3 regions of the Sphingomonas qomolangmaensis genome follow, and region 1 is predicted to be linked to each of the others. Evidence: predicted binding sites of a transcription regulator. Region 1 holds the regulator's gene; each other region holds the start of a gene.
The links. Region 1 encodes LexA, which represses DNA repair genes until DNA is damaged. Its sites were predicted from a motif close to GTTCCNCNCTTGTTCT; they were not measured.
Positions count from the first base shown of each region.

Region 2: the regulator LexA is predicted to act here: its motif matches at 2,078-2,093, upstream of NMP03_RS05795 (ATP-dependent helicase).
Region 3: the regulator LexA is predicted to act here: its motif matches at 2,337-2,352, upstream of uvrA (excinuclease ABC subunit UvrA).

Region 1 covers NZ_CP101740.1:1,057,082-1,060,900, forward strand. Annotated here, with positions in the region: gene moaC (cyclic pyranopterin monophosphate synthase MoaC) at 1-456, shown strand, start outside; gene NMP03_RS05030 (molybdopterin molybdotransferase MoeA) at 453-1,625, shown strand; gene lexA (transcriptional repressor LexA) at 1,692-2,402, shown strand; partial or broken gene NMP03_RS05040 (ComEC/Rec2 family competence protein) at 3,004-3,819, opposite strand, start outside.
Region 2 covers NZ_CP101740.1:1,211,822-1,215,640, reverse strand. Annotated here, with positions in the region: gene NMP03_RS05795 (ATP-dependent helicase) at 1-2,074, opposite strand, end outside; gene NMP03_RS05790 (GFA family protein) at 2,179-2,577, shown strand; gene NMP03_RS05785 (ThuA domain-containing protein) at 2,631-3,374, shown strand; gene NMP03_RS05780 (inorganic phosphate transporter) at 3,450-3,819, shown strand, end outside.
Region 3 covers NZ_CP101740.1:2,294,749-2,298,567, forward strand. Annotated here, with positions in the region: gene NMP03_RS10865 (NifU family protein) at 1-345, opposite strand, end outside; gene purB (adenylosuccinate lyase) at 497-1,840, shown strand; gene uvrA (excinuclease ABC subunit UvrA) at 2,360-3,819, shown strand, end outside.

The DNA of each region.
Region 1 (3,819 bases):
GCGCGCATGGTCGATGTCGGCGACAAGGCGACGACGCAGCGCACCGCGATCGCCAGCGGTCACATCACGATGTCGCCAGCTGCCGCCGCCGCGATCCGCCAGGGCGCGGTCGCCAAGGGCGATGTGCTCGCGGTCGCGCGCGTCGCGGGGATCATGGCGGCCAAGCGCACCAGCGACCTCATCCCCCTGTGCCACCCGCTGCCGCTGTCGAAGGCCGAGATCGCGCTCGACATCGCGCACGATCGCGTCACCGCGACCGCCACCGTCTCGACTGCTGGCCAGACCGGAGTAGAGATGGAGGCGCTCACCGCCGCCTCGGTCGCGCTGCTGACGATCTACGACATGGCCAAGGCGCTCGACAAGGCGATGACGATCGGCGGCGTCCGGCTGCTCGAAAAGCGCGGCGGCAAATCGGGCGACTGGCACGCGCCCGCCCCTGGCGACCCGGCCCGATGATCTCGCTCGACGAGGCGCTCGCCCGGCTTTGCGCGCTCGCCCCAGCGATCCCCGCCGAAACCGTACCGCTGGCGCAGGCCGCGGGCCGCTGGCTCGCCGAGCCGATCGCCGCCAAGCGAACGCAGCCGATGCGCGACCTGTCGGCGATGGACGGCTATGCGCTTCGCTTCGCCGACCTCCCCGGCCCGATCGCGGTGGTCGGCGAAAGCGCCGCCGGGCGCGGCTTTGCCGGCAGCATCGGCCCCGGCGAGGCGGTGCGGATCTTCACCGGCGCGCCGCTTCCCGCGGGCGCCGACACCATCCTGGTCCAAGAAGAGGCCGCGCGCGACGGCGATGTGCTGACGCTCGACGGCGGAGGCCCCGGCAGCGTCGGCCGCCACATCCGCCGCGCCGGGCTCGACTTCAGCACCGGCGAAGCGCTGCTCGCGGCGGGCGACCGGCTTACCCCGCCGGCGCTCGCGCTCGCGGCGATCGCGGGGTATGCCGAGCTTCCCGTCCGCCGCACGATCCGCGTCGCGATCGCCGCCACCGGCGATGAACTCGTCCCCCCCGGCCAGCCCGTGCCCCCCGATGGCCTGCCCGAATCGAACTCGATCCTCGTCGCCGCGATGCTTGCGGGCTTGCCCGTCAGCATCGAACAGCTCGGCATCCTCCCCGATGATCGCGCCGCGATCGAGGCCGCCTTCACCCGCGTCGATGCCGATCTGCTGATCACCACCGGCGGCGCCTCGGTCGGCGACCACGACCTCGTCCGTCCCGCGCTAGAAGCGGCGGGCGGCCAAATCGATTTCTGGCGGATCGCGATGCGGCCGGGCAAGCCGATGCTCGCAGGCAGGCTGCGCGACACGCTTGTCATCGGCTTGCCGGGCAATCCGGTCGCGGCGTTCGTCACCACGCTTCGCTTCGTGAAGCCGCTGGTGGTGGCGATGGCCGGGGGCACGCTGCCGCTCGCCACGCGCCATTTGCCGCTCGCCGGCCCGCTCCCCGCCAACGATCACCGCGCCGATCACCTGCGCGCCACGATCCAGGGGGGAATCGTCTATTCGGCCGGGCGGCAGGACAGTTCGATGCTCCGCACGCTCGCCCACAGCGACTGTATGATCCTGCGCGCGCCGCACGCCCCCGCCGCTCTGGCGGGCGACTCGGTGGAAGTCCTGATGATCGGTTAAGGCAAGCTTGACTTGATCGAAGCTGTTGCCTACACGTTCCACGTCTGTTCCCGACGGAGAACGCTGATGCTGACGCGCAAGCAACATGACCTGATCTGCTTCATCGCCGATCGCCTGAACGAGACCGGGGTTTCGCCGTCGTTCGAGGAGATGAAGGAGGCGCTCGACCTCAAATCGAAGTCGGGGGTCCACCGCCTGATCTCGGCCTTGGAGGAGCGCCAATTCCTGCGCCGCCTGCCCAATCGTGCCCGCGCGCTCGAAGTCCTGCGCATGCCGGAGCGACCCGTCGCCGCGCGCGGAAAGGCCGATTCTACGGGGGACGTAGTGTCGCTTTTGTTGCCTTCCGCGCCACCGGCGCCCTCGCGCGCAGCCAGCCCCGCGCCGCGCGCCGCCAATGACGTGATCGAAATTCCGCTCCACGGCCGCATCGCCGCGGGTCTGCCGATCGAGGCGATGGAAAGCGCGCAGATGCTCCCCGTCCCGGCGGCCTTGCTCGGTGCGGGCGAACATTATGCGCTCGAAGTGTCGGGCGATTCGATGGTCGAGGCGGGGATTCTCGACGGCGACTATGCGCTGATCCGCCGCCAGGAAGTCGCGCGCGACGGCGAGATCGTCGTGGCTTTGGTCGACGAACACGAAGCGACGCTCAAATATTTCCGCCGCGAAGGCGCGATGGTCCGGCTCGATCCGGCGAACCGCTCCTACGATCCGCAGCGCTATCGCCCCGATCAGGTCCGCGTCCAGGGGAAGCTCGCCGGGCTGCTCCGCCGCTATTGAAGCTGCGCGGCGGCTGCACCGTTTGGGGCAGCCGCCACGGGTGGTCGCTTGGCCGGCCGGCAACGGTACGGACCTCCCCACCCTTCAGCATGATCGCCACCCCGCCGGTTTGCGCCAGCATCGGACGGTCGAGCTTGAGCCACCGCGGGGTACAGGTACGCGGCAAGCGCCGCTCGCTGATCACGATGTCGGCGGCGCGGCACAGCGCGACGAAGTCGGCGATCGGGACTAGATAACCGCTGCGGGTCGCGAGGATGGTCCAGTTCCGACCTTCGGCGGGTAGCCGAACTAGGCACAGGTCACTGCTGCAGCGCGCCCTTGGATCGTCGCTAAGCGCCGACAATTCGGCGTCGGTCCCGCCGGTCTCGCCGAGCACCCCGCGGACATAATCCCCCGCCCGATCGCGCAGCAGCGCCATCCCCCCGTCGCCGGTCCGAACCGCCACATGCCGCCCGTCGCCGGTGACGATCAAATCGGGTGCCGGCGTCGCCACCGCCCACCCCACGCCGATCGCGAGCGGCACCGCGCCCAGCCACCGCCACCGCGTCCGCCACAACGCCACCCAGATCCCGCCCGCCACCATAAGCGCGAACGCCGCACGCGGCATCGAAGGCAACGCCTTCACCGCCCCCGGCGCATCGGCGGTGGTGTGGGCGATCCACAGCAGCGCCCAAAGTCCCCGCTCGGCCAGCCACCAGAATGGCGCCCCCAGCCCCGCCGCATCAAACACCAAAGCCGCCGCCTCGAGCGGCATCACGACGAAGGTCGTCAGCGGGATCGCGACGATATTGGCGAGCGCGCCGTACAACCCCGCCTTGTGGAAATGGAACAACCCGATCGGCATCAAGGCGAACTCGACCACCATGCCGGTCAGCAGCAGCGACGCCAGTCCGCGCAGCAGCCTCGCCCCCCGGCTCTCCTCGCGCTTCAGGAACCAGCCGCGCACCACCCGGTGTTCGTGCAACGCCACGATCGCGGTCACTGCGGCGAAGCTCAGCTGGAAGCTCGCCGACATCAGCGCCTCGGGCCACAGCAGCAGGACGATCGTCGCTCCCGCCGCGACCAGCCGCAGCGTCACCGCCTCGCGCCCCATCGCCAGCGCCGCCAGCACCAGCAGCGCCGCGATGCACGACCGCACCGTCGGCACCTCGGCACCGGTCAGCCAGGTATAGAACACCGCTACCGCCGCCGCGGCGCCGGCCGCGACGATCGGCAACCGCCACCGCAGCGCCAGCACCGGGCTGAGCGCCAGCAGCTTGAGCACCAGCAGCATCGTCGCACCGACCACCGCGGTAACGTGCAACCCGCTGACCGACAGCAGATGCGCCAGCCCCGATCGCCGCAGCGCCTCGTCATCGGCCTCGTCGATCGCGCCGCGATCCCCCGTCGCCAGCGCCGCGGCGATGCCGCCCGCGCT
Region 2 (3,819 bases), 150 kb from region 1:
CCGTCGACGCCGCGCGCTGCCAGCCGGGCCCGCGCCCCGATCCGCGCGCAACGTCCGAAAACGGATCGGCATTCTCGCTCCAATTGGCGCGCCACAGGCTTTCGCCCCCCGACATCGTCGTTTCGGCCTCGATATGCTCGGGCGGCAGCTCCTCGACGAAGCGCGAGGGCAGGCTGGACGTCCATTGGCCATAGATACGGCGGTTGGCGGCGTGGAGGATCGTCGCCTTTCGCCGCGCGCGGGTGATCGCGACATAGGCGAGGCGGCGTTCCTCCTCGAGGCTCGCCAGCCCGCCTTCGTCGAGCGCGCGCTGCGAGGGGAAGATGCCTTCCTCCCACCCGACCAGGAACACCGTGTCGTATTCGAGGCCCTTGGCGGCGTGGATCGTCATGATCGTCACCTGCGCGTCCTGCTGGCGATTCTCATTGTCCATCACCAGGCTGACATGCTCGAGGAACGCGCCGAGGCTTTCATATTCCTCCATCGCGCGCACCAATTCGGTCAGGTTCTCGAGCCGACCCGCCGCCTCGACCGACTTTTCGGCCTGTAGCATCGCGGTATAGCCGCTCTCGTCGAGCAACTGCCGCGCCAGCTCGGCATGCGGCAATTCGCCCGCCATCGCGCGCCAGCGTGCCATGTCGCCCACGAGATTGCCGAGCGATCGCCGCGCCTGCGGGGTAAGTTCGTCGGTGTCGAGGATTCGCGCGGCGGCGGTGGTGAGCGGAATACCCTCCGCCCGCGCGAGCTGGTGGACCTTCTGCACCGCCTTGTCGCCCAGGCCGCGCTTGGGGACGTTGACGATCCGTTCGAACGCCAGATCGTCGCCGGGCTGCGAGACGACGCGCAGATATGCCAGCGCATCGCGGATTTCGGCGCGTTCATAGAAGCGGAAGCCGCCGACGATTCGATACGGCATGCCGATCGCGATGAAGCGATCCTCGAACTCGCGGGTCTGGTGCTGCGCGCGAACCAGGATCGCGACGTCGTTGAGGCTGAGCCCGCCCTCTCCGTTTCTTGGGCGCATCTCGCCCTCGATCTGCTCGCCGACACGCCGCGCTTCCTCGGGGCCGTCCCAGACGCCGACGACGCGGACCTTTTCGCCCTCGTTCGCCTCGGTCCACAGCGTCTTGCCCAGCCGCCCGCCATTATGCGCGATCACCCCCGATGCCGCGGCCAGGATATGCCCGGTCGAACGGTAATTCTGCTCGAGCTTGATCACAGCCGCGCCGGGAAAGTCGCGCTCGAACTTCAGGATGTTCTCGACCTGCGCACCGCGCCAAGAATAGATCGACTGGTCGTCGTCGCCGACGCAGCACAGGTTCTTGCGCGCCTGCGCCAGCAGCCGCAGCCACAGATATTGGACGCTGTTGGTGTCCTGATATTCGTCCACCAGCATGTAGCGGAAGCGTTGCTGATATTGTTCGAGCACTTCGCGATGCGTCCTGAGCAGCACCAGCGCGTGGAGCAGCAGATCGCCGAAATCGCAGGCGTTGAGTGCGAGCAGCCGTGCCTGATAGGCGGCGTACAGCTCCTGGCCGCGCCCGTTGGCGAATAATTCGGCCTCGCCCGCGTCGAGGTCCTTGGGGGTCATCCCCTTGTTCTTCCACCCGTCGATCAGCCCGCCCAATTGGCGCGCGGGCCAGCGTTTCTCGTCGAGATCGGCGGCGGCGATCAGCTGCTTCATCAGCCGCAACTGGTCGTCGGTATCGAGGATGGTGAAGTTGCTCTGCAGCCCGATCAGCTCGGCATGGCGGCGCACCATCTTGGCACCGATCGAATGGAAGGTGCCGAGCCACGGCATCCCCTCGACCGCGTCGCCGACCAGCCGCCCGACGCGCTCGCGCATCTCGCGCGCGGCCTTGTTGGTGAAGGTGACCGCCAGGATCTCCGACGGCCATGCCTTGCGGGTGTAGAGCAGGTGCGCCAGCCGCGCGGTGAGCGCCGCGGTCTTGCCGGTGCCCGCGCCCGCGAGCACCAGTACTGGGCCGTCGGTGGTGAGCACCGCCTGGCGCTGCGGCGTGTTCAGGCCGCGCAGATAGGGCGGATCGTCGGGGCTTGGTTGGGGGAGCGACATCGGTGAACAGGTAGGGAACGGCGCATCGCGGGGCAAGCGTTTCGGGATTGGCGCGGGGGCAGGGCGATGATACGCCCGCCGCACAGCGTTGTTGGGAGAGGGTGATGCTGACCGGAAGATGCCATTGCGGCGCGATTTCCTATGCGATGCCGGCTGAGGTGCTGCACCACGCGCTTTGCCATTGCGCCGATTGCCGGCGATCGGCTGGCGCGCCGATGGTGGGGTGGGCGATGCTGCCAGCCGACCAGCTACAAATAAGCGGCGAGCCCAGGACCTATGCCTCCTCTGCCGATGGTCGCCGCGAATTTTGCGGCACCTGTGGCACCGGGCTGTTCTATCGCAACGAAGCGATGCTGCCCGGGCTGGTCGACGTACAGACCGGCACGCTCGACGATCCCGACGCGATCCCCGCGCAGTCGCACATCCAGGTCGCCGAACGGATCGGCTGGATGCAGGGCGTCGAGGCCTTGCCTGCGTTCGAGCGCTTTCCGCCCTTCGAATGAAGCCAAGCCTGCTGCAACCCCAAGCTCACCCCGGGAATGAAGGAATATCCTCTATGACATTGTACCGGCTGGTGCTGTTGTTCCTGTCGATCGTGCTGCTGCCGACCGACGCTTTCGCCGCGCCCGCGCGTGTGCTCGTGTTTTCGCATACCACGGGATACCGCCACGCCTCGATCGAGGCGGGGGTCGCGGCGCTGAAGCGGATGGGGACGCAGCGCGACTTCACCGTCATCGCGAGCGAAGACCCGGCGATCTTCAGCCCGCAAAAGCTGAAGGACATCGACGCGATCGTCTTCCTCAGCAGCACCACCAACCCCGCCGATCCCGCGTCCGAATGGCTGGTGGGTGACCGTCGCGCCGCGCTGCAGGCGTTCGTGCGCGGCGGTGGGGGGATCGTCGCGGTACATGGTGCCGCCGATTCGCATCTTGCCTGGCCCTGGTACGGGCAGATGATCGGCGGCTGGTTCGAAAGCCATCCGCGGGGAACGCCGACCGGCGACGTGACGATCGTCGATTCGAAGCACCCCGCCGCCGGGGGCATGACCGGTAAGCAGCGCCGCGCCGACGAATGGTATTACTTCAAGGATTTCGATCCCACGGTCGATCTGCTGGCGACCTTCGATCCGGTTTCGATCGGCGAGAAGGACGCGAACCCCAATCCCGCGGCATGGGCGCATGAATTCGAAGGGGGCCGGGTGTTCTACACCGCGATGGGCCACGCCGACGCAAGCTATAGCGAGCCCTGGTATCTCCAGCATCTGGGAGCAGGGCTCGATTGGGCGCTGCGCCGGCGATAGCCGCGGGGGGCGGGGCGCACGCCCCGCTCGCGTCGCTGTCATCAACCCGTCACATTGCCTACCCAAAGGCGCGCAATGGCTACCATCGCGCTAGATCCCCATGAGTCCCTCGATCGCGCGCCCGCGGGGCCGTCGCTCGATGCCAAGCCGCATCCCTTTGCGCGGCTGATCTTCTTCGGGCTGCTGCTGGGCGGCTTCGTCTATGCCTGCGCCAGCGTGCTGATCGACACGCAAGGGGTGGGCGAGGAACTGGCGATCGGCGCGTTCGCGTTCCTCGCGCTCGCGCTGGTGATCGCGCTCGGGTTCGAATTCGTGAACGGCTTCCACGACACCGCCAACGCGGTGGCGACGGTCATCTACACCAATGCGATGCCCGCCAGTCTGGCGGTGATCTGGTCGGGCTTCTTCAACTTCCTCGGCGTGATGTTGTCGTCGGGCGCGGTCG
Region 3 (3,819 bases), 1.2 Mb from region 1:
CTCGGGATTGTCGCCGAAATCGCCACTCTCGGCGGGCACCGAAATGCCCCCCGCGGTCCCTGCACGGAACAGCGGCATGTCGCCCGCGAAATGGTCGAGCAGGATCGCCAGCACGTCGGGCTTGAGCCCGACCCATTCGACACCCGGCGCCGCGGTGACCGACACGAAGTCCGATCCGAAGAACACCCCGGTCACGTCCCCTAAGTCGAACAACGCCTGCGCCAGCGGCGATGCCTCGGCATCCTCGGGATCGGCGAAGTCGCGCGTGCCCGACGGCATCACCGTGCGGCCCGGCATGAACTTCAGCGTGGCGGGATTGGGGGTGGTTTCGGTTTCGATCAGCATCCTTGGCATGTGGCGGCCAGCAGGGGCGCGATCAACCCCGAAACGCAGCCGCCGCACGGTTTGCGCCCCCGCCCCCCCTTTGCTAGCGCTCGCGCCATTGCGCGGGCCCCGCCGATGCCCGGCCGCGACTCGCCATTCGAAAGGACATATCTTGGTTCCTCGCTACGCCCGCGCTGCCATGACCGACCTCTGGACGCCCGAGGCGCGCTTCCGCGTCTGGTTCGAGATCGAGGCGCACGCGACCGACGCGCTCGCCGATCTCGGCGTCGTTCCGCGCGAAGCCGCGCAGGCGCTGTGGGATTGGTGGAACGCCGCGCGCGCGGCCTCTGCCGACGGCCAGGCACCGATCGACGTCGCCGCGATCGACGCGATCGAGGCGGTGACCAAGCACGACGTCATCGCCTTCCTCACCTGGGTCTCCGAACAGGTCGGCCCGCAGGCGCGCTACCTGCACCAGGGCATGACCTCGTCCGACGTGCTCGACACCTGCCTCGCGGTCCAGCTCGCGCGCGCCGCCGATCTGCTGATCGCCGATCTCGATGCGCTGCTAGAGGCGATCAAGACCCGCGCGCTCGAGCATAAGCTCACCCCGACGATCGGCCGCAGCCACGGCATCCATGCCGAACCCGTCACCTTCGGGCTCAAGCTCGCCCAGGCCTATGCCGAATTCGCGCGTAATCGCGAACGGCTGGTCGCGGCGCGTGCCGACATCGCCACCTGCGCGATTTCGGGCGCGGTCGGCACCTTCGCCAATATCGACCCCGCGGTCGAAGCGCATGTCGCGGCCAAGATGGGCCTCAGCGTCGAGCCGGTCTCGACCCAGGTCATCCCGCGCGATCGCCACGCGATGTTCTTCGCGACGCTGGGCGTGATCGCCAGCTCGATCGAGCGCCTCGCCACCGAAGTCCGCCACCTTCAGCGCACCGAAGTCTTGGAGGCCGAGGAATATTTCTCGCCCGGGCAAAAGGGCTCGTCGGCGATGCCGCACAAGCGCAACCCGGTGCTCACCGAAAACCTCACCGGCCTCGCGCGCATGGTCCGCGGCTACGTCACCCCCGCGCTCGAGAATGTCGCCTTGTGGCACGAGCGCGACATCAGCCATTCGTCGGTCGAGCGCTATATCGGCCCCGACGCGACGATCACCCTCGATTTCGCGCTCGCCCGCCTCACCGGCGTGATCGAAAAGCTGGTCGTATACCCGGTGCGGATGCAGAAGAATCTCGATCGCATGGGCGGCCTCGTCCATTCGCAGCGCGTCCTGCTCGCGCTCACCCAGGCAGGCGTCAGCCGCGAGGATTCGTACCGCCTCGTCCAGCGCAACGCGATGAAGGTGTGGGAAAGCGACGGCGAATTGTCGCTGCTCGAACTGCTCAAGGCCGACCCCGAAGTCACCGCCGCGCTGCCGGTCGAAGAGATCGAGGCCAAGTTCGACCTCGGCTATCATTTCAAGCATGTCGACACGATCTTCGCGCGGGTGTTCGGCACTGCGGGCTAGGTCGTTGAGTCATTAATACAGCCGGTCGGCTTCCGCCCTGCTAGCGGACAGCATTCCCCGTCACCCCGGACTTGTTCCGGGGTCCGTCGGGCTCGGTCCTCCGTCCATATCTTTAGCACCCGGCGGCTCGGTGGACCCCGGACCAAGTCCGGGGTGACGATCGGAGAGTGGTCCGCTTTCCACAACTTCCCACCATTCCTTCAATCAGACCGGCACGGTCACGACGCCGCCAACCAAACCCCGCTGTCCTACAAGCCCCCGTTTTGGTACGCATGCCGCATGAACACGCCCCCCGCATCCGCCACCCGCATCGCGCTTTGTGACGCGGGAGAGGCGAATCTGGGGGGGACGTAGTGTAGCTTTTGTAGCTTTCCGAAGGTCGGAACCACCCAGGCCTTTGCCAACGCCGCAGCGCAAGCCGCATCGCCGCCCCCTACCAGCCCCGTTATCGCGCCCCTATCTCGTGCCCCAGCCCTATAACCGTGGCCCTCGCTCCAGAACGAAGATAGAACGCACCGCATGGCATTGACTCACATTTCCGTGCGCGGCGCGCGCGAGCACAACCTCAAGGGCGTCGATATCGACATCCCGCGCGACACCCTCACGGTGATCACCGGGCTGTCGGGGTCGGGCAAGTCGAGCCTCGCCTTCGACACCATCTATGCCGAGGGCCAGCGCCGCTACGTCGAATCGCTCAGCGCCTATGCGCGCCAGTTCCTCGAACTGATGCAGAAGCCCGATGTCGATCATATCGAGGGCCTGTCCCCCGCGATCTCGATCGAGCAGAAGACCACCAGCCGCAATCCGCGCTCGACCGTCGCGACCGTCACCGAGATCTACGACTATATGCGCCTGCTCTGGGCGCGCGTCGGCATCCCCTATTCGCCCGCCACCGGCCTGCCGATCAGCGCGCAGACCGTCAGCCAGATGGTCGATCGCGTGCTCGCGCTGCCCGAGGGCACCCGGCTGCTGCTGCTCGCTCCGGTCGTGCGCGGGCGCAAGGGCGAATACCGCAAGGAGCTCGCCGAATGGCAGCGCGCGGGCTTCCAGCGCGTCCGCATCGACGGCGAGACGTACCTGATCGAAGACGCCCCCGCGCTCGACAAGAAGTTCAAGCACGACATCGAAGTCGTGGTCGACCGCCTGGTCGTAGGCGGCGACATCGCGACGCGCCTGGCCGACAGCTTCGAAGCCGCGCTGAAGCTCGCCGAGGGGCTGGCCTATGTCGACCTGGTCGACACGACGGTGGAAGCGCTCGCCAACCCCGTCACCCCCCCCGTCACCCCAGCGAAAGCTGGGGTCTCCGCGGATGGCGCGGGACAGGAGCCGCAAGAGACCCCAGCTTCCGCTGGGGTGACGGATCGCAAGATGAAGGGTGCCGGCATCCCCGCCAACCGTATCGTCTTCTCCGAAAAATTCGCCTGCCCCGTCTCGGGCTTCACCATCGCCGAGATCGAGCCGCGCCTCTTCAGCTTCAACGCCCCGCAGGGCGCGTGCCCGGCGTGCGACGGCCTGGGCGAGCGGCTCGAATTCGACGCCGACCTCGTCGTCCCCAATCACGACCTCAGCATCAAGAAGGGCGCGGTCGTGCCCTGGGCCAAGTCGAACCCGCCCAGCCCCTATTACATGCAGGTCCTCGGCTCCCTCGCGCGCGAATTCGACTTCAAGCTCGACACCCCGTGGAAAGACCTCGCCCCCGAGCATCAGGACACGATCCTCCACGGCACCAAGGGCAAGCCCGTCACCCTCACCTTCGTCGACGGCCGCAAGTCGTATGACGTCAAGAAGCCGTTCGAGGGCGTCATCGGCAACATGAACCGCCGCCTGCTCCAGACCGAGAGCGCGTGGATGCGCGAGGAGCTGTCCAAATACCAGGCCTCGCGCCCCTGCGAGACCTGCCACGGCGCGCGCCTCAAGCCCGAGGCGCTGGCGGTAAAGATCGACGGGCAGGACATCGCCCACGCCACGCACCTGTCGGT